Regions from separate parts of the Psychromicrobium lacuslunae genome, predicted to be linked through region 3. Evidence: riboswitches for the same ligand, from Rfam matches in the RefSeq annotation. Region 3 holds a riboswitch; each other region holds the start of a gene.

Region 1 (4,433 bases), 1.8 Mb from region 3:
TCTCCACCTGATAACGCTGCAGCCGAAGCTGCCCTGCACGCTGCGCCGAGACCGGCAACTCGCCCTGCTGGGCTTGCCGGCCGAACCGCGCGGCCAACTCACTCTCCGAGCGGTAGGAAATGTGGGCGATCCGACGAGCCAGGCCAAGGCCGTTCAGTGGCGGATCGTCCTGATAGTAGTCGCCACCTTGGTAGCGCGGATCTTGCTGGATCGCCAGGATCTGTGTTTGGGCAAGCGCTATCTGTTCAGCGGTGCTCGCAGCGCACGCCGCGAGCACAATAGCGTGCAGCACTCGTTCCGGAAAACTCACCGCCCATTCCAGGGCACGCGCGCCGCCCATCGAGCCACCGATCACGGCGTGCCAACGAGTAATGCCGAGGGCGTCAGCTAAACGTGCTTCCGCCTGCACCGAATCTCGTAGGGTCAAGAACGGGAAGCGTGAGCCCCACGGTTCGCCGTCTGGCGCGATGCTGGACGGGCCGGTGCTGCCATAACAGCCACCGAGAATATTGGCCGCAACTACGAAGTATTTTTCGGTGTCAACTGCCTTCCCCGGTCCCACCAGTTCTTGCCACCACCCCGGCTGCGCGGACTCCCCTTGCGCAGCATGAGAACTCCCGGTGAGTGCGTGCTGCACCAATACCGCATTACTGGCATCGGCGTTGAGGGTTCCCCAGGTTTCATAGGCCAGACTCGCCCCGGGCAGCACCCCCGAGACCTCAAGCGACAACGTGCCAAGCTCCAGGTAATGCAGCTGAGACACGTCGACTCCACGTAAAGCTTCGAGCGATAAATCCGAAATCGTCATCGCAGCTCGGACTTGGCCGCTCTGAAACCAGCATCCAAATCGGCCAGAATATCGGTGACGTTCTCCAACCCGACCGAGAGCCTCACCAGACCGGGCGTCACCCCGGCTTTGAGCTGCTGGGCTTCACTGAGTTGGGAATGCGTGGTGGAGGCAGGATGGATCACCAGCGAACGCACATCGCCGATATTGGCTACGTGAGAGTGTAGTTCGAGGGCATCAACAAAGCGTTTACCCGCTTCCACACCGCCGTTGATCTCGAAGGCAACCACTGCGCCGATACCCAGTGGTCCATACTTTTGCCCGCGTTCATACCAGGGGCTGGAGGGAAGTCCGGCGTAGGCCACCGAGGCCACACTTTCGTGCTCGCTCAGCCAATTCGCCACTTGCAAAGCATTGGCGACATGCCGTTCCACCCGCAAGCTCAAGGTCTCCAGGCCCTGAGCGATCAGGAAAGCGTTGAAGGGGGCCACCGCCGAGCCGAGGTCACGGAGTAACTGGACCCTGGCCTTGAGAATATAGGCCAGATTTGCTCCCAAAGCGCTACCGACGCCTAGATCCCGCGCATAAACCAAGCCGTTATAACTCTCATCGGGGGTGTTGAAGCCGGGGAACTTCTCCGGGTTCTGCGCGAAATCGAAGGTACCGCCGTCGACGATCACCCCGGCAATGGCGGTGCCATGGCCACCGAGATACTTGGTCGCGGAATGCACCACAATATCGGCACCCCACTCCAGTGGACGCACCAAATACGGGGTAGCTAGCGTGTTATCGACAATCAACGGCACGCCGACCTCATGGGCGACGGCACTGATCCCTTCAAGGTCTAAGACATCTTGGCGTGGATTCGACACCACCTCACCGAAGAAAAGCTTGGTGTTGGGCTGCACTGCCGCCCGCCACTGCTCTAAGTCATCCGGGTCCTCTACGAAAGTGACCTCGATGCCGAATCGCTTCAGGGTGTGTGCGAAGAGGTTGTAGGTGCCGCCGTAGAGACTCGGGCTGGCCACCAAATGATCACCGGCTTGAGCGATATTGAGGATTGCAAAGGTCTCGGCTGCCTGACCAGAGGCGAGCAGCAACGCTCCGACGCCGCCTTCAAGGCTGGCAATGCGCTGCTCCACCACATCCTGAGTGGGGTTACCAATCCGGGTGTAAATCGGTTCGAGCTCGGCTAGCGCAAAGCGATTCGCAGCACTCTCCGCGCTAGGGAAGACGAAGGAAGTGGTTTGGAAAATGGGTAAGGCCCGGGCACCGGTGGCCGGGTCGGGCTGCTGCCCGGCATGGATTTGTCGGGTTTCAAAAGACCAACCAGTTGTCATCGAGACTCCTCGGTTCAAGGCTCTCCCGGGTAGCCGTCATTGACGTCCCAAGAGGAGAGACCGCGCTTGCTCCCCATCTTGTGATGAGGGCCTGGTCGTCACCCGGGGCACCCCACCGCGGAGGAGGGTTGCCGTCCAGCAAGCCGGGGCAGGCGTTCCATCTAACTCACAGTCATGGAACTTTGCTGGCACTCATGACCTAACTAAAGTCTGCGGGCTTGAAGTTGGCCTTAGCAAGTAGATGAAGGGAATGTGACAGTTCATTTCCTCAGATTTACGAAGCAGCTACCGGGCTCATACTTAGGTAGCCCTTAGTCGAGACGTGCGTCACAAAGTGCAAGGATATTGCCATGCGAATGGATCACGTTTCTTACGCTTGTGAATCAGATGGATTGGCTGCCACCACGGAGCGAATCGCGGATGCTTTGGGTGTAAAGGCCGTTCGCGGTGGCGTGCATCCCCGCTTCGGCACCCGGAACATGATTATTCCGCTGACGAACCATCACTACCTTGAGGTGGTTGAGGTCTTGGACCATCCCGCCTCCGACAAAGCCCCCTTCGGCCAGGCAGTGCGAGCCCGCTCCAGCGCCGGCGGCGGTTGGATGGGTTGGTGCGTCGAGGTAGACGATCTGCTGCCGTTTGAAGAACGCCTGGGCCGCAGCGCGGTGCCCGGCAACCGAAAGTTTCCTGACGGCCAAGAACTCATCTGGCAGCAGATCGGCATTAAAGGTTTGATTGCCGACCCTCAGGTTCCTTATCTGCTCAAGTGGGAAGGCGACCCTTCACTTCACCCCTCGCTAGCGCGCCCCAGCGAGGTGAAGCTCTCGAAGCTGACCATTGCTGGCTCCGCCGAGCGAGTCACCGAATGGCTCGGCGAGTGCGTCGACAAGCCCCTAGAGGACGTCGCAGTGGAGTGGATTGCCCCACATGGCACGCCGGGCATCATGAGCGTCACCTTCGAGACCGCCAATGGCCAGGTCACCGTCTAAGTCTCGTTTCCGCCGAGTTCGCGGTTTTCTCACCAATTCGCCAGTAATTACTAGCGAAAACGAGAGGAAACCGCGAACTCGCGGCGTTAATGCGGCGGTTAGCCGAAGCCTAGCTGGCGCCCAAAGCTGAAGGCCGCAATGTCGAGTAACGCGTGCGCTATCACTAGCGGCATCACTCGCTTAGTGCGGGTGTACAGCCAGCCAAAGATCAGCCCCATTACGAAGTTGCCAACGAACGGGCCGAACCCTTGGTAGAGGTGGTAGCTGCCGCGCAATAGCGAGCTGACCACAATAGCCAGCCAGGGCTGCCAGCCGAGTTGCTTGAAGCGGGTGAGCAGAAAACCCACCACAATAACTTCCTCGACGATGGCGTTGCGGAGCGCCGAAATCACCAGCACCGGGATGGTCCACCAATAGTCGTTGAGCGAATTGGTGACAATCTGGGCGGTGATACCCAGACTGCGACCGAGGGCGTAGAGCCCCAAGGAGGGCAGACCGATCAGCACCATTAGCCCAATCCCCCAGAGCGCATCGCGTCCGGGTTTGCTGAAGTTAAAACCGATCGCGCGGAACCCGGAGCGATGTGGCCGCCAAAGCAGATAGATTGCCAGCGCCACCGGCACCAAAGCAAAGAAGTTGTCCAGCAGCTGATAGGTCAGGTCAAAGTATTCCCGGTTGATCCTCGGGGTGTTCAACTGGGCGGTGGCCTGCGAGATGGGTGCCCGACTCAGGTTTTCGACCAGATTGACGACGGCGTAAATCGCTGATTTTCCCAACGAAAGTCCGAGCACAATCAGGATTTCTACCCGCCAGCGTCGCGCCAGAGCATGAACAGTTCCCATGGCTCACATTAAACAGCTTCCAGCCCCGCGCACTACACTCAAGGACATGAGCGCGCCCCGGCAGATTATTATGCTGCGACACGGCCAGTCAGAGGCCAACCTTGACCAGAGTATTTACGACCGGATCCCCGACTACCGGATTCCGCTCACCGGATTGGGCATTGAGCAGGCAGAAAAGGCCGGCGCCGAAATCAGAAAGCAACTCGCGGGCGAAAAGGTCTGCATCTATGTTTCGCCTTATTTGCGCGCCTATCAAACACTGGAGGCGCTCGGTCTAGCGGAGCACACCGATCGGATTTTCGAAGAACCACGACTCCGTGAACAGGACTGGGCCAACTTCCAGAACCCTGAGGACATTGCCGAGCAGAAGGAGCTACGCAATGCCTACGGGCACTTCTTCTACCGCTTTCGCGACGGCGAATCCGGCTCGGATGTCTATGATCGGATCTCCTCGTTCCTCGAGACGCTCTATCGG
Region 2 (4,433 bases), 1.7 Mb from region 3:
CTCGGGCCGATGCACGTCCCCAGCATGCATGATTCGGGAGAGTCGGTGTACCCAGGGAATCCGAACGTCTAGCTGATTCCAGAGCAAACCTAGCCTGCCGCCCGGACGGAGTACCCGAGCAATTTCAGCGCTCGCCGCGCTGGCATCGAACCAATGCCAGGCTTGAGCTACAAAAACCGCGTCGGTGCTGCTACTCGGCAAGGGAAACTGCTCGGCGGTGCCAACTACAGTACGAACCATCGACAAGCGGTTGCTGAGTTGCTGCAACATATCCGCTGAGGGGTCAACAGCTGTCACGCTGAGTCCATGAGCCACTAATCGTTCGGTGAACTTTCCAGTGCCGGCGCCCAGATCGATTACCTCCATTGCATGCTCAGGGATCAGCCAGGAGGCGCTGTGTACGGGGTAACTTGGTCGCACCCGATCGTAGAGCTCGCCGCCGCTCAGGAAGGCGGCGGCGAGCTCTACGCGTCGTTCCGGTGCGATTTTAGGGCCTTTGACCGGCTTCAACGGTGATACCTCAAGAGCATTAGTCCAGAATATCCTGGCGAGCTATCAGCACTGCTGAGGGCGGCAGAAACTACTCTGTCACCAATTACTCTGTCACTAGCTACTCAGTCACTAACTACTCAGTCACCACGCAGGGAGCCGCGCCAGCGGTGCCCGGAGTATTTGGCGCCCAGCTGGGGAAAGCCCTGAAGTCGTTAGCTGGCACCCAGCGGCCACTTTCCACTAGGTAGTCCCCGGACGGGCCGTGCTCAACTAATTTGCGCACGCCGTCAATCAGCCGCTGAGCGTCCTCACCTTGTGAGCCTAGGCCGAAACTGGCGCGTAGCGATCCGGTGGGCAGGCCAAGGCGTCGTAGCAAGGGATGAGCGCAAAAACGTCCATCACGGACCCCGATCGCGAACTCGGCGGAAAGGTAAGCAGCGACAAAGCCTGAGTCATAGCCGGAGACCGAAAAGTTGACCACGCCGATACTGCCGCTATTTGGATAGCTATCCGAATCCTTGAAAAGCCGGTGAATGCTGACGCCGGGGATTTGTTCCAGGCCTCGGACAAGACTCTCGCGGAGATCCTGTTCATGACGCTGCCAAGCTGCTTGATTGAGCCCGGAGAGCACCTCCGCGGCTTTGGCGAGAGTAGCCGCGCCCAGCACATTGGGGCTGCCACCTTCGTGCCGAGCCGGTCCCTCAGCCCAACTCACCGTATCCAGTCTTACCTCTTTGACCGCACCGCCGCCGAAAAGCAGCGGAACACCAGTATCTAACCAGTCGGCGCGTCCAACCAGTACTCCCGAGCCGAACGGGGCATACAATTTATGCCCAGAAAAGGCCAGATAATCCACCTCCCAGCCGCTCACGTCAATCGCGCGGTGCGGTGCTAGCTGTGCGGCGTCCACCACAATCCGGGCGCCATGTCGATGCGCCAGTGAGGTGAGTTCCGCGATCGGCAGCACTTCGCCGGTGACATTCGAAGCGCCAGTGATGGCTAGCAGTGAAACCCCGCCCAAGCTGAATTCTTGTTCCAGGGTCTGAATCGTCTCCGCGATGCTTTCTCCGGCCAGCACGCTGCGATGCGGGACATGTTGCCAGGGCAACAAATTCGCGTGGTGCTCAATATCGAGATAGAGCACCTCGCCTTGGGCGGGCAGGCAGCGCGCCAAAAGATTGAGGGCATCCGTGGTGTTCCGAGTGAAAATCACTGTGTCATCGGGCCGGGCATTGACGAAATCCCGCACGATATGGCGGGAATTCTCATAGACCGAGGTGCTGATTTGAGAACTGTAACCGGCGCCGCGGTGCACGCTGGCGTAGTACGGCAGAATCTCATTGAGATACTCAGCAACTGAAGCTAGGGCCGGGGCCGAGGCTGCATAATCGAGGTTGACGTAGCGGGCTTCACCGCCTTGCACCAAGGGGGCGAGTAAACCGGCGCCCACCACCGGTTGTAGGGCTTGGATTGTAGCGACCGACTGATGGTCTTCAAGGGTTGCTAATTGCTGAAACGTGACGGTACTGACAGCACTCATTTAATCCTCCACTGAGAGGCCCTCGATGCCAAGATCGGGGGTCCGCGCTTGCCGGTATCTTTTGATATCGACCAGGTCGTCACCCGGGGCACCCCACCGCGAAAGGAGGGTTGCCGGCCAGCAAACCGGGGTTTAGCGCTGGCACTCGTGACCTATGAGTAGCTTAAACGGATCAATCGCCCGGGGAATAATCTGTTACGTCACAATCGCCCCAGGTTAGTTAGCCAGCTAACCAGGTTAGCTCAGTAGATCGTCTAGCTCGGGATTGAGTAGCCGGAGCGTCTCGGAGTGCAAAATACCATTGGTGGCCAGTGCGTTGCCGCCGAATGGTCCGTCCGCGCCCTCCAGCGAAGTGAAGCGTCCGCCAGCTTCGGTGACAATGGGGACCAAGGCAGCCATATCGTAGAGATTGAGCGAAGGTTCGCAGGCGATGTCGACGGCACCCTCAGCGACCAGACAATAGGACCAGAAATCACCATATGCCCTGCTTCGCCAGGTGGTCTCAAGCAACTCCAGGAACTGTTCCTGATTACCGCGCTCCCGCCAACCGTTGAGCGAAGAATAGGAAACAGAGGCGTCGGAGAGCTTAGAAACATTGGAGACCCTGATCCGGGAGGCTGCGGCAAGCGATTTTCCGGTGAAGGCTCCGGTCCCTTTCGCGGCCCACCAGCGCTTTCCCAGCGCCGGTGCGCTCACCACGCCCAGCACGGGTACGCCTTCGTCCACCAGCGAGATCAAGGTGGCCCAGACCGGGACCCCTCGAATGAAATTCTTCGTTCCATCAATCGGGTCGATAATCCAGCGCCGTGAACCATGACCACTGCTACCGAATTCTTCGCCTAACACGGCGTCCCGCGGTCGGACTCTGGAAAGCTGGCTTCGGATGGCGTCCTCGGCGTCCTTATCAGCGTCGGTCACCGGGGTTAAATCGGGTTTCGTTTCAATGGTCAGATCGAGCGCTTTGAACCGGCTCATGGTCTGTGCATCCACTGAATCGGCTAGCACATGGGCCAGACGAAGGTCGTCGTTATAGCCCTGAAGGTGCAATGTCATGTCCTCACGCTATCCCGAGATGCTACAGATTTCGGGGAGGCGGAGAGGGAAAGCCCCGGATCGGTGAGGTTTTAGCGGTCTGAGCTCACTGAAAGTAATGGAGCGGCACTGAAAGTCATTGCACGGCACGGATCGCACTGAGCAGGCGGCGGTAGGAGATTAGCCGCGCGGGTCCGCCCTGGCCGGCTTGACCGCCGGCCACCCAGGCGTCCAAGCCGCATTCCGGGGCGGCTTCATCGTGCCGGCAACCGCGCGGGCAGTCCGCTATGCCAGGCTCAAGATCTTCGAAAGCGTGCAGGATGCGGTTGGCATCCACATGGGCCAGGCCGAATGATCGAATTCCCGGGGTGTCGATGATCCAGCTCCCGGGCGCTGCCGCTTCCAGGCGCAAAGCGAGTGCTGAGGATGAGGTATGTCTGCCCCGTCCGGTGACCGTGTTAACCCCTCCGGTGGCGCGTTGTGAGCCGGTGAGGGCATTCACCATGGTGGACTTCCCGACGCCGGAATGCCCGACCAGCACCGAAACCTTACCGTCCAACTCGGCGTGCAACTGCTGTACCGCGTCGCTAACCAATCTTGCCGAGCCACTTGCAGCCTGCTCCGCAGTAGTGCGGCTGAGTAAAATTTTCAGATCCAGCTGTTGGTAGTGCTCCAGCAGTGCGGTTGGCTCCTTGACGTCGGTTTTGGTGATCAGCAGCAGGGGCTCGATTCCCGCGTCATAAGCTGCCACCAGGGCCCGATCGATAAAGCCGGTGCGAGGCTCCGGGCTAGCGGCGGCAACCACGATGACCAGCTGGTCGGCATTGGCGACGAGCACCCGCTCCACCGGGTCTGAGTCATCAGCGGAACGACGCAGCACGGTGCGGCGCTGCTCAATCCGAACCAGCCGCGCCAGCGTGTCGGGCTCGCCTGAGACATCGCCGACCAAGGCAACAAAGTCGCCGACCACGACGGGGGAGCGACGGAGCTCCCTGGCACGGGCGGCGACTAGCGTCCGTTCTTGGTCGGTGGCTTCATCGACTATGGCGGTATAACGGCCGCGGTCAACGGTGATGATCCGGCCGATCAGTGCATCCTGATGAGCGGGGCGATCCTTGGTACGAGGCCGACTGCCCTTTTTGTTCGGTCTGATCCGAACATCGGATTCATCCCACTCACGTGGCATTAGTTCGCTCGCTCAAGGGCCTGCGGAGCGAGCATATGCTGCCACAATTGGGGAAATTCCGGCATAGTTTTGGCTGTTGTGCCGATGTCGTCAATCTCGACGCCGGGCACGGCTAAGCCGATAATCGCCCCAGCAGTTGCCATTCGATGATCTTCATAACTGCGAAACAGGCCACCGTGCAGC
Region 3 (4,433 bases):
CGGCCATGCATGATCATTCAATCGGCGATGCGCTGGACGACTTCCTCAACGGCGAACTTGCCAGCCGCGGAGTCGTCGGGGTGATGGGTGGTCACGCGATCAGCCGCGGCAGTGGGGCTTACGCCCAAGCTGCCGAGTTGGCTGCTGGGATAGCGCGGGCGGGATATCTGCTGGCAACCGGTGGAGGTCCGGGGGCGATGGAAGCGGCCAATCTCGGTGCTTGGCTGAGCAGGCGGAGTACCGCCGAACTGGACTGGGCGCTGGCGAAACTTGCCGAAGTGCCCGATTTCAAACCTTCGGTGAGCGATTGGGTGCTGGTCGCTCAACAAGTTCTCGACCGCTTCCCGGACGGTGTGCAAAACCTTGGCATTCCAACCTGGTTTTACGGACATGAACCGCCGAATGTCTTCGCCAGCCAGATCGCTAAATACTTCGCTAATGCTGTCCGTGAAGCGGTGCTACTGGAGCGTTGTACCGGGGGTATTGTCTTCCTGCCCGGTGCCGCCGGGACAGTGCAGGAGATCTTCCAAGACGGCTGCGAAAACTACTACGCCTCGGCGGCCTCGGCGGCGTCGTCGGCGCCGATGGTGCTCCTAGGACGCCAGTACTGGACCGAGCAACTGCCGGTGTGGCCGCTGCTGAATACCCTAGCCGAGGGGCGTGCTATGGCCGCAAAGATCCTGCTCGCCGACTCCGTCGCTGAAGCAGTGCAGTTCCTCAGCTGAGGTGAAGTGGCCGAGCCTAGGCCGTGGTGGTGCCGAATAATAGGCCGAGCAGGTAAGTGACAATCGCAGCACCGAAGCCGATCAGCAGCTGGCGGATACCGCGAGCCAGCGGTGGCGCCCCGGAGAGCAGGCCGACTACGGCGCCGGTGGCCAGCAGAGCAATTCCAACCAGCACGGCCGCTACGATGATGGCGACAAAGCCGCTCAGCCCGAAAAGGTAGGGCAGCACCGGAATAATAGCGCCCGAAGCGAAGAAGCAGAAGCTGGAAACCGCGGCCCCCAGCGCTGTGCCGATGGTTTCATGCTCGTCGGTGCCCTTTTCGCTCTCAGTCTCGGGCCGCAAAGACAAACTGGGATTGCAGTCGCAACTGAAGGTACCCATCCGTTCCGCCGCTCGGTGCTCCGCCTCCTCAGGCGTCATGCCGCGCGCCCGATAGACAAGCACCAACTCATTCGCGTTAATATCAAGAGCCTTGGCTGCTGAGAGAGTGATTTGAGTGGGTTTGGAAGCGCTGAGTAGCTCTCGTTGCGAACGTACCGAAACGTATTCGCCCGCGCCCATCGAAAGTGCGCCGGCCAGCAAGCCCGCAATGCCGGCCAGCAGCACCAGATGCGGTGCCAAGCCAGCGCCGGCCATGCCCATCACCAGGGAGAGGTTGCTGACCAAGCCGTCGTTGGCACCGAAGACCGCGGCGCGGAAGGTACCGGAAAGTCGATTGCGGCCTCGGGTGGCCAGGCCGCGCACCACCTCTTCGTGAATGGCCTCATCGGCCGCCATCGCCGGGGTGGCATCCGCATCGGTGGCGTAAGGGGAGCGGGACTCGGCTCGCTGCGCCAGGGCGAGCACGAAGACCGAGCCGAAGTGACGGGCCAGGAAGCCCAACAGTCGGTTGTTCAGCGAGGCTCGGCGAGGTGCGGCGGCGTGCTCGCCGAGCAGGTTGAGCCAATGATGCTCGTGCCGTTTTTCCGCCTCGGCGAGGGCGAGCAGAATATCGCGTTCTTCACCCTGCCGCTTGGTGGCCAGGGCGCGGTACACCGCAGCCTCGGCTCGCTCATCAGCCAGGTGGGTTCGCCAACGCTTTATTTGGGCCTTGCTGGCCTGCTCTGGGCTTGGGGATAACGTGGTCACATCTCCACTTTAGCCCTAAATCTAGCGGTTTTTCGGCCGGTTTCCCTCCGCGAAAAAGTTCGGCTCGCCTCAATAACCGGAGAACGTTTGCCTCAATAGCCAGCTCAGCTACAGCTCAACTTTAGCCGCCGAATTGCGGCTCTAAGCGCTCGCTCCTTCAGCTACTTTCGGGCTATCGCGAAGGAGAGCCGGTCGGCGAGGAGGGCGAGCCGTGATGACCCTGACGCGCCAGCTGATCGGCGTTCTCCGCTGAATGCGGTAACAACCGAAAGCTTAGTTGTTCGCCGGCCCGGCGACCGGTCTTGGCGACCGGGACCACCAGCAAATTGGCTGCTGGCTGCCAGCAACAGCGGCCGACCGAGTTGCTTAGCGCAGCAACGAGGGCGGCGGGTTCCCTGCTCCAGAAGCTGTACCACTCACCTCGGACGCTAAAATTCACAGTGCCCAGCACGGTATCAACCACTGGGAGCACGGAATCGGATCCGGACAAGGCGACCGCCTCCAGGACGAGAGCTCTTACCCTGCGGGTTTGTCTCGCGGCCCGCCGAGTCGCTTCGTCATCCGAGCCACCCGTGAACTTGGGGTTGGCGTGTGGTCAGTCGGAGCTTTGCCTATTGGCAGGCGACCACAACTCATGAAGCAACTTCACTCTAAACCCACAGCCGCCCGGTCCGGCGAAATATTACGCAGATTCAGAAAGCTGCGGTTCTGAAACCTTGCGTTCCTTCGCGGTTGCGCCAGCCAGTCTTTGCTGCCAGGCTTCACGGACGCTGCTCGGAGTCCGCTTCGACAGCAGCGAGACAATCAGGTAAACCAGCAGGGAGCAGCCCAGGCCCCAGTAGATGGGCTCATTGGCGTAAATACCGTCGGCGCTGGGGATAACACCGGTGGCGTATAAGGTCAGCAGCGTCAGGGTTACCAGGGTGCCTACCGCCATTGACGCGGCGGCGGCAATGCCGGTGCCGCGTTTCCAGATCAGCCCACCCAAGATGGCCACCAACAGTCCGCCGACCAGAATGTCGTAAGCAATGGTGAGCGCAGCGACCACATCGGGCACCACGATGGCGAGCAGAATAGCGACAATGCCGAGTCCCAGCACCCATAGCCGATTGGCCTTCACATCATGCTCGGGATTTTCGCTATCGACCCTTTGCTTACCCCGACCGAACCAGCTGGCAACGAAAGGCACCACATCGGCGCGGGCGACGGTGGCAGCAGCAATCAGCGCGCCGGAAGCGGTGGACATCATTGCGGCGACCGCAGCAGCCAGCACCAAACCGCCTATCCCGATCGGAAGCAGGTTCGACGCCACCTCAGCGTAAACCACATCCTTACCTTCTTTGGCGACATCAATGGCAGGCAGCGCAACCGATGCGGCCATGCCGATCACGGCTCCCGCGACACCGTAGAGGATGCAGTAGATGCCGGCCGTGGCGCCACCCCAGCGGGCGACCCGAGGCGATTTAGCGGTGAACACCCGTTGCCAGATGTCCTGGCCGATCAGCAGCCCCAGAGTGTAGACCACGAAGTAGGTGACAATGGTTTGCACGCCAATGCCGTCGAGTTGAAAGAAGCTCGCGTCGACCCGGGCCCGAATGCCTTCCCAGCCGCCGGCAGCGCCGAGGGTGAAGGGCAGCATGAGTGCGAAAACGCCAATGGTTTTGATCACGAACTGGGCCATATCAGCCAGCGTGATCGACCACATCCCGCCGATCGTGGAGTAGACCAGCACAATCACGCCGCCAAGAGCAATCGCCAACCATTTTTCCCAGCCAAAGAGCACCACGAAGATGGTGGCGTAGGCGCTGGTCGAAGTGGCACAGAGCATCAGCGTGTAAGCCAGCATCACAATTGAAGAGGTCTGGGTGGCGCGGTGCCCGTAGCGCAGGCTAAGCATTTGCGAGACGGTGTAAATTTTGAGTTTCTGGATAGTCCCAGCGAAAGCCAGGCTGAGCAGCAGCACGCCAGCGCCGATCGCCACCACTAGCCACATCCCCGAGATGCCGAACTTATAGCCCAGACCCACGCCGCCCACAGTTGAAGCGCCGCCGAGCACCACGGCCGCCATCGTACCGGTGTATAGGAAGGGGCCGAGGCGTCGCCCGGCTACCAGAAAGTCCGCATTATTCTTAGTGCGGCTCTTGCCCCAGAAGCCAAAAAGCAGCATGGCGGCGAGATAAGCGATAACGATGATGATGTTGATGACCACGATGCTCCTAAATTGCCTTCCAGGCAACAGATGTTGCTTGCTAGGCTAAGAGGTGATGTAGCTAACAGTCAAGCTTTCCCGGGAAGCTATTATTGAGCCGGGCAAGGTCTGCTCCAAGAAAGGGTCCCTGTGAAAGCTCTTCCGGTCGAACCGAGTATGGCTCCGGTCGCCATTGGCTCACGCATTCGGGCGGCCCGTCAAGCGCAGCGTCTCACCATCGATCAGGTGGCCGAGGTGACCGGGTTGACCAAGGGATTCTTGAGTCGGGTTGAGCGCGATCTGACTTCGCCAAGTGTTGCCTCCCTGGTGACGCTCTGCCAGGTGCTCTCCATCTCAATGGGAGATCTCTTCTCGGCGCCGGAGATCCATC
Region 4 (4,433 bases), 1.0 Mb from region 3:
GCCGACCAGCCCAGTTCGTTGCTCTCTCGGTCCCATTGACCCAGGCCGGAATATTGCTGGCTGGAGACGGTCACGTTGCGATGGTCAAGCATCGGGCAAGCGAGTAGTTGCCCCACCAAGGCAGGGCCTTGCCGATCCCTGGCCAAGAGCGTAACCGCTGCGGCCAGGCCGCCCCCAGCGCTTACCCCGCCGAGCAAAATACGCCGTGGATCAAGGCCCAGTTCGGCGGCCTGGGCAGCTGTCCACACCAGGCCGGCATAGCAATCTTCAACCGGGGCCGGGTGTGGGTGCTCCGGGGCTAAGCGGTATTCCACCGATACGAGCGTGACGCCATACTGTTCAACCCAGTCCACTTGCTGCTCCGAGATGGCGTACCTGGTGCCCACCACCATGCCGCCGCCATGAATGTAATAGAGCGCCGGGCGCGGACCACTGAACTCGGTGGATCGCAGCACCAGTAACTTAATATCGGGTGAACCCTCCGGTCCTGGCGCCTGGTATTCCTGAGTTTCGATGGCCCGGCCGACGAGCAGCGCATCAAGCTCAATTGATTGATCGATGGCCCTGATCTGCTCGATCCTGTCAAGGCTCAGCGGCGGGATGCCGAGCTCCGGGTTGGCCTGCAAGAGCGCCGCCAACTCGGGATCGTAACTGGGACGCTTGAGACTGGCGGGAGCATCCTGCGCGGTGGGTTCATTGAGGGACACGAGAGTTCCTTTGCTCGATCTGATTTACTCTTATCCTTATCCTGCCGCTTAGCCGGACCGTGCGGTACCGCCGCAGCGGTGCAGCTTCGGAGTCGCTAACCGCCAATTGGCGGCTAGCTGGCGAGCGCCAGACGAGCAAGTTCTCAGAGTTCCTCGGTTCGACTCAAAGCTTCGCCAAGGCCTGGCTCAGGTCCGCCCGCAAATCGTTGAGATCTTCTAACCCGACCGAAAGCCGCACCACACCGTCGCCCAGGCCGATGGCGGCCCGGCCTTCCGGCCCCATTGCACGGTGCGTGGTGGTGGCCGGGTGGGTGATCAAGGATTTCGAGTCGCCGAGGTTATTCGAAATATCGATCACCTCGAGGGCGTTCAGTAGTGCGAAGGCCTCCGTTTTGCCGCCGCGCAGCGCGAAGGTCAGCACGGTACCGCCCGCCGTCATTTGCTGGGACGCCAGCTTGTACTGTGGATGAGACTTCAATAACGGGTACCTCACCCACTCCACAGCGGGCTGCGCCTCCAGGAATTCCGCCAGCGCCAGCGCCGAAGCGCAGGAATGATTGACCCGCAGCGAGAGCGTTTCCAGCCCTTTGGTGAGCACCCAGGCATTGAAGGAGGAGAGCGCCGGGCCGGTGTGCCGCATGAGCTGTTTCACCGGACCGTCGATGAATTCCTTGCTGCCCAGGATCGCGCCGCCCATCACCCGGCCCTGGCCGTCAATGTGCTTGGTGCCGGAGTAAACCACGATGTCAGCGCCGAGATCGGTGCAGCGTTGCAGCAACGGAGTGGCAAAGACATTATCGGCCACCACCTGGGCACCGGCGGCGTGCGCTAGCTCGCAGACCGCGCGGATATCGACGATCTCCTGCATTGGGTTGGAGGGAGATTCGAAGAACACCGCCGTGGTCGGCACCGAGAGCGCTTCCTTCCACTGCTCCAGATCTGGGCCGTCCACGAAGACGGTTTCGACGCCCCAGCGCGGCAGGATTTCATTCAAGATCACAAAACAGGAACCGAAGAGGGATCGGGAAGCAACCACCCGATCCCCGGCAGCAAGCAATGCACCGAGGGCAACAAACACCGCCGACATGCCAGAGGCAGTCGCGAAGCAAGCTTCGGTACCCTCCAACAGCCGCAGTCGTTCTTGGAAGGTCGCCACCGTCGGATTGCCATAACGAGAATAGACGAAGCGCTCATCCTCACCAGTGAAGGCCCGCTCTGCGGCCTCGGCAGAGTCATAGACGAAACCCGAATTGATGAAGATCGCCTCCGAGGTTTCGAAGAAGCCGGTGCGGTCTAAGCCGCCACGTACCGCCTGAGTGTCGGCGGCCCAGTCGGAGGCTAAGGGGTTGAAGCTCATGCGCCCTTCTTCCAAGGCAACTTGCGGTTCTTCCAGCCGTTGACGACTCGATCACCGTAGGCATCGGGTACTCCTTCGAAGCCTTCCAGGACATTGAAGGAGGTGAAACCGGCCTCGGTGGCCGCCTCGGCGGCCGAGATCGAGCGGGCGCCGGAACGACAGAGGAAAACCAGCTCAGCCTCGGCTGGCACGGTCTGCTGTAACTGAGCGAGGAAATCCGTATTCCAAACCCCGCCAGCCAGATTCCACTGCACAAAGCGCGGTTCTGCTTCGATGCTCGAAGTGTCCGGCACCCCGATGAGTTGCCACTCCGCCTCGGTCCGCACATCGACCAGTACGGCCCCGTCGGAAACCTTCTGCCAAGCCTGTTCTGGGGTGAGATCGCCCGCGTAGCTCATTGCGCCGACTCCGATCCCACAGTGGCGTTAAAGCCGGGCAGCACCACAGCTTGAGCAGCGATTACCTGGCCGCCGTTGGAGGTCACCGAGGGGCTGCCGTACAGCACGTATCCTTCGGCAATCGCGTCGCTGACTCTCTGACAGAAGGCGTGGTCATCGGGACCGGTCAGCAACCGGTAGGTAAGGGGGGCGTCAGCCATTAGATTCTCCTTTTGCGTCGGAGCAAGCCGGAGCGATTCCACGCTTGCAACCTCAATACGTTGCCGAGTACTCACCTGAGGCACCCCACCGGAATCGAGGGTTGCCGGCCAGCAAGTCAGGGCAGTGCAACCAAGTCTTTGGTTGCGCGCTGGCGCTCATTACTCATCGTCAAAGTAGCACAAAGTGGGCCGAGCCTTGGCATGCTAGTGACTTTATTGCGAGGCTTGACTGCTTGCCTGTTCCCGGTAGAGAGCCGCATACCGCCCCGCTGCGGCGAGCAGTTCCTGATGACTGCCGGATTCCACAATCCGACCCTGTTCGACGACGAAAATCACGTCTGCCGAGACCACGGTGGAGAGTCGATGCGCAATCGCTACCGTGGTTCGACCATGCGAAGCGGTTTCCAGCGCGGCCTGCACGACGCGTTCTGAGATCGAATCGAGTGCACTAGTGGCCTCATCGAGGACCAGTACCGCAGGGTCTTTCAACAACACTCGGGCAATCGCGATCCGCTGCTTCTCGCCACCGGAGAGTCGATAACCGCGCTCGCCGACCAGGGTATCGAAACCCTCCGGGAAGCTCATGATGGTCGAATAAATATTGGCCTGTTGGGTGGCTTGGTCGAGTTCCTGCTGACTGGCGTCGGGCTTGGCGTATCGCAGATTGTCGGCGATGCTGGCGTGGAAGAGATAGGTCTCTTGAGAGACGATGCCGATGTGGGACACCAAGGAGTTCTGCTTGAGTTCCCGAACATCCACACCGGCGAATTCGATGCTGCCAGAGCTTGCCTCGTAGAGCCTCGGGATCAGATACGAAATGGTAGTTTTTCCGGCACCCGAGGACCCTACGAAGGCGGCGAACTGCCCGGGTTCAATGCTGAAAGAAATGCGGTCCAGAGTGGGGCGTTCTTCTGGCTGGGCGTCGGGGTAAGCGAAGCTGACTTCTTTGAAGCGGATACCGCCTAGCCGGGTGTCCCTTGGCAGTTCCACCGCCTCGGGCCGGTCGGCGATGGCTGGGGTGAGGTCGAGGTATTCGAAGATCCGAGCGAAAAGTGCCCCGGAGGTTTGTAAGTCGAGGGCCACTCGCATCAGGCTGGTGAGCGGGAAAAGCAGTCGAGCCTGCACCGTGGTGAAGGCGACGATGGTGCCAGCGGTGATGGCCTGAGCGCCGTTATCGACGAGCAGCCCGGCTACCAGGTAAACAATCGCCGGAATCGAGGAGAGGAAGATCGTGACAATGGCGAAGAACCATTGCCCGCTCATCGCCTGACGAACCTGCAACGCTATTTGTTTACGGTTCTCGGCAGAGTATCTATCGATCTCGGCGCCCTGCATGGTGAAGCTTTTCGCCAATAGAATGCCCGAGACGCTCAGGGTCTCCTGGGTGATGGCCGACATTTCGGAGAGCGATTCCTGGGTTTGGGTGGCAATTTTTGCCCTGACCTTGCCGACCTTGCGTTGCGCGATCACCAGGATCGGCATCAGCACGACGGCGACCACGGTGAGCTGCCAGTTCAACAGCAGCATCGCCACGAAAGCAGCTATTACTGTCACGGTGTTACCTAAGACCGCCGTCACGGTATTGGTGAGCACGCTGGCGACGCCGCCGACGTCGTTCTGTAAGCGCGACTGGATGACGCCGGTTTTAGTGCGGGTGAAAAAGCTCAGATCCATGGCCTGCAGGTGCCCGAAGAGCTTGACCCGGAGTGCCCCCATCACGCGGTTGCCGACCGAGGAAGTCAAATAGGTTTGCCAGACGCCGAGCAGCGCC

The links. Region 3 has a riboswitch for S-adenosylmethionine ahead of UM93_RS17785 (hypothetical protein). Riboswitches for the same ligand answer to the same signal wherever they lie in the genome.
Region 1: linked by a shared signal. The riboswitch ahead of UM93_RS07950 (bifunctional o-acetylhomoserine/o-acetylserine sulfhydrylase) and the one ahead of UM93_RS17785 (hypothetical protein) in region 3 are both predicted to bind S-adenosylmethionine.
Region 2: linked by a shared signal. The riboswitch ahead of UM93_RS07410 (aminotransferase class V-fold PLP-dependent enzyme) and the one ahead of UM93_RS17785 (hypothetical protein) in region 3 are both predicted to bind S-adenosylmethionine.
Region 4: linked by a shared signal. The riboswitch ahead of UM93_RS11795 (DUF1737 domain-containing protein) and the one ahead of UM93_RS17785 (hypothetical protein) in region 3 are both predicted to bind S-adenosylmethionine.

The regions. Positions count from the first base shown of each region.
Region 1 is NZ_CP011005.1:1,708,209-1,712,641, forward strand. Features, by position in the region: gene metX (homoserine O-acetyltransferase MetX) at 1-808, opposite strand, end outside; gene UM93_RS07950 (bifunctional o-acetylhomoserine/o-acetylserine sulfhydrylase) at 805-2,127, opposite strand; SAM riboswitch class IV at 2,185-2,327, opposite strand; gene UM93_RS07955 (VOC family protein) at 2,478-3,116, shown strand; gene UM93_RS07960 (CPBP family intramembrane glutamic endopeptidase) at 3,215-3,958, opposite strand; gene UM93_RS07965 (histidine phosphatase family protein) at 4,005-4,433, shown strand, end outside.
Region 2 is NZ_CP011005.1:1,589,369-1,593,801, reverse strand. Features, by position in the region: gene UM93_RS07415 (class I SAM-dependent methyltransferase) at 1-510, opposite strand, end outside; gene UM93_RS07410 (aminotransferase class V-fold PLP-dependent enzyme) at 626-2,032, opposite strand; SAM riboswitch class IV at 2,072-2,185, opposite strand; gene hisN (histidinol-phosphatase) at 2,270-3,085, opposite strand; gene rsgA (ribosome small subunit-dependent GTPase A) at 3,201-4,250, opposite strand; gene aroA (3-phosphoshikimate 1-carboxyvinyltransferase) at 4,250-4,433, opposite strand, start outside.
Region 3 is NZ_CP011005.1:3,516,938-3,521,370, forward strand. Features, by position in the region: gene UM93_RS16595 (LOG family protein) at 1-725, shown strand, start outside; gene UM93_RS16600 (VIT1/CCC1 transporter family protein) at 742-1,854, opposite strand; gene UM93_RS17785 (hypothetical protein) at 2,027-2,344, opposite strand; SAM riboswitch class IV at 2,362-2,494, opposite strand; gene UM93_RS16610 (sodium:solute symporter family protein) at 2,537-4,021, opposite strand; gene UM93_RS16615 (cupin domain-containing protein) at 4,193-4,433, shown strand, end outside.
Region 4 is NZ_CP011005.1:2,498,797-2,503,229, reverse strand. Features, by position in the region: gene UM93_RS11810 (alpha/beta hydrolase) at 1-707, opposite strand, end outside; gene UM93_RS11805 (O-succinylhomoserine sulfhydrylase) at 871-2,064, opposite strand; gene UM93_RS11800 (rhodanese-like domain-containing protein) at 2,061-2,462, opposite strand; gene UM93_RS11795 (DUF1737 domain-containing protein) at 2,459-2,662, opposite strand; SAM riboswitch class IV at 2,698-2,826, opposite strand; gene UM93_RS11790 (ABC transporter ATP-binding protein) at 2,876-4,433, opposite strand, start outside.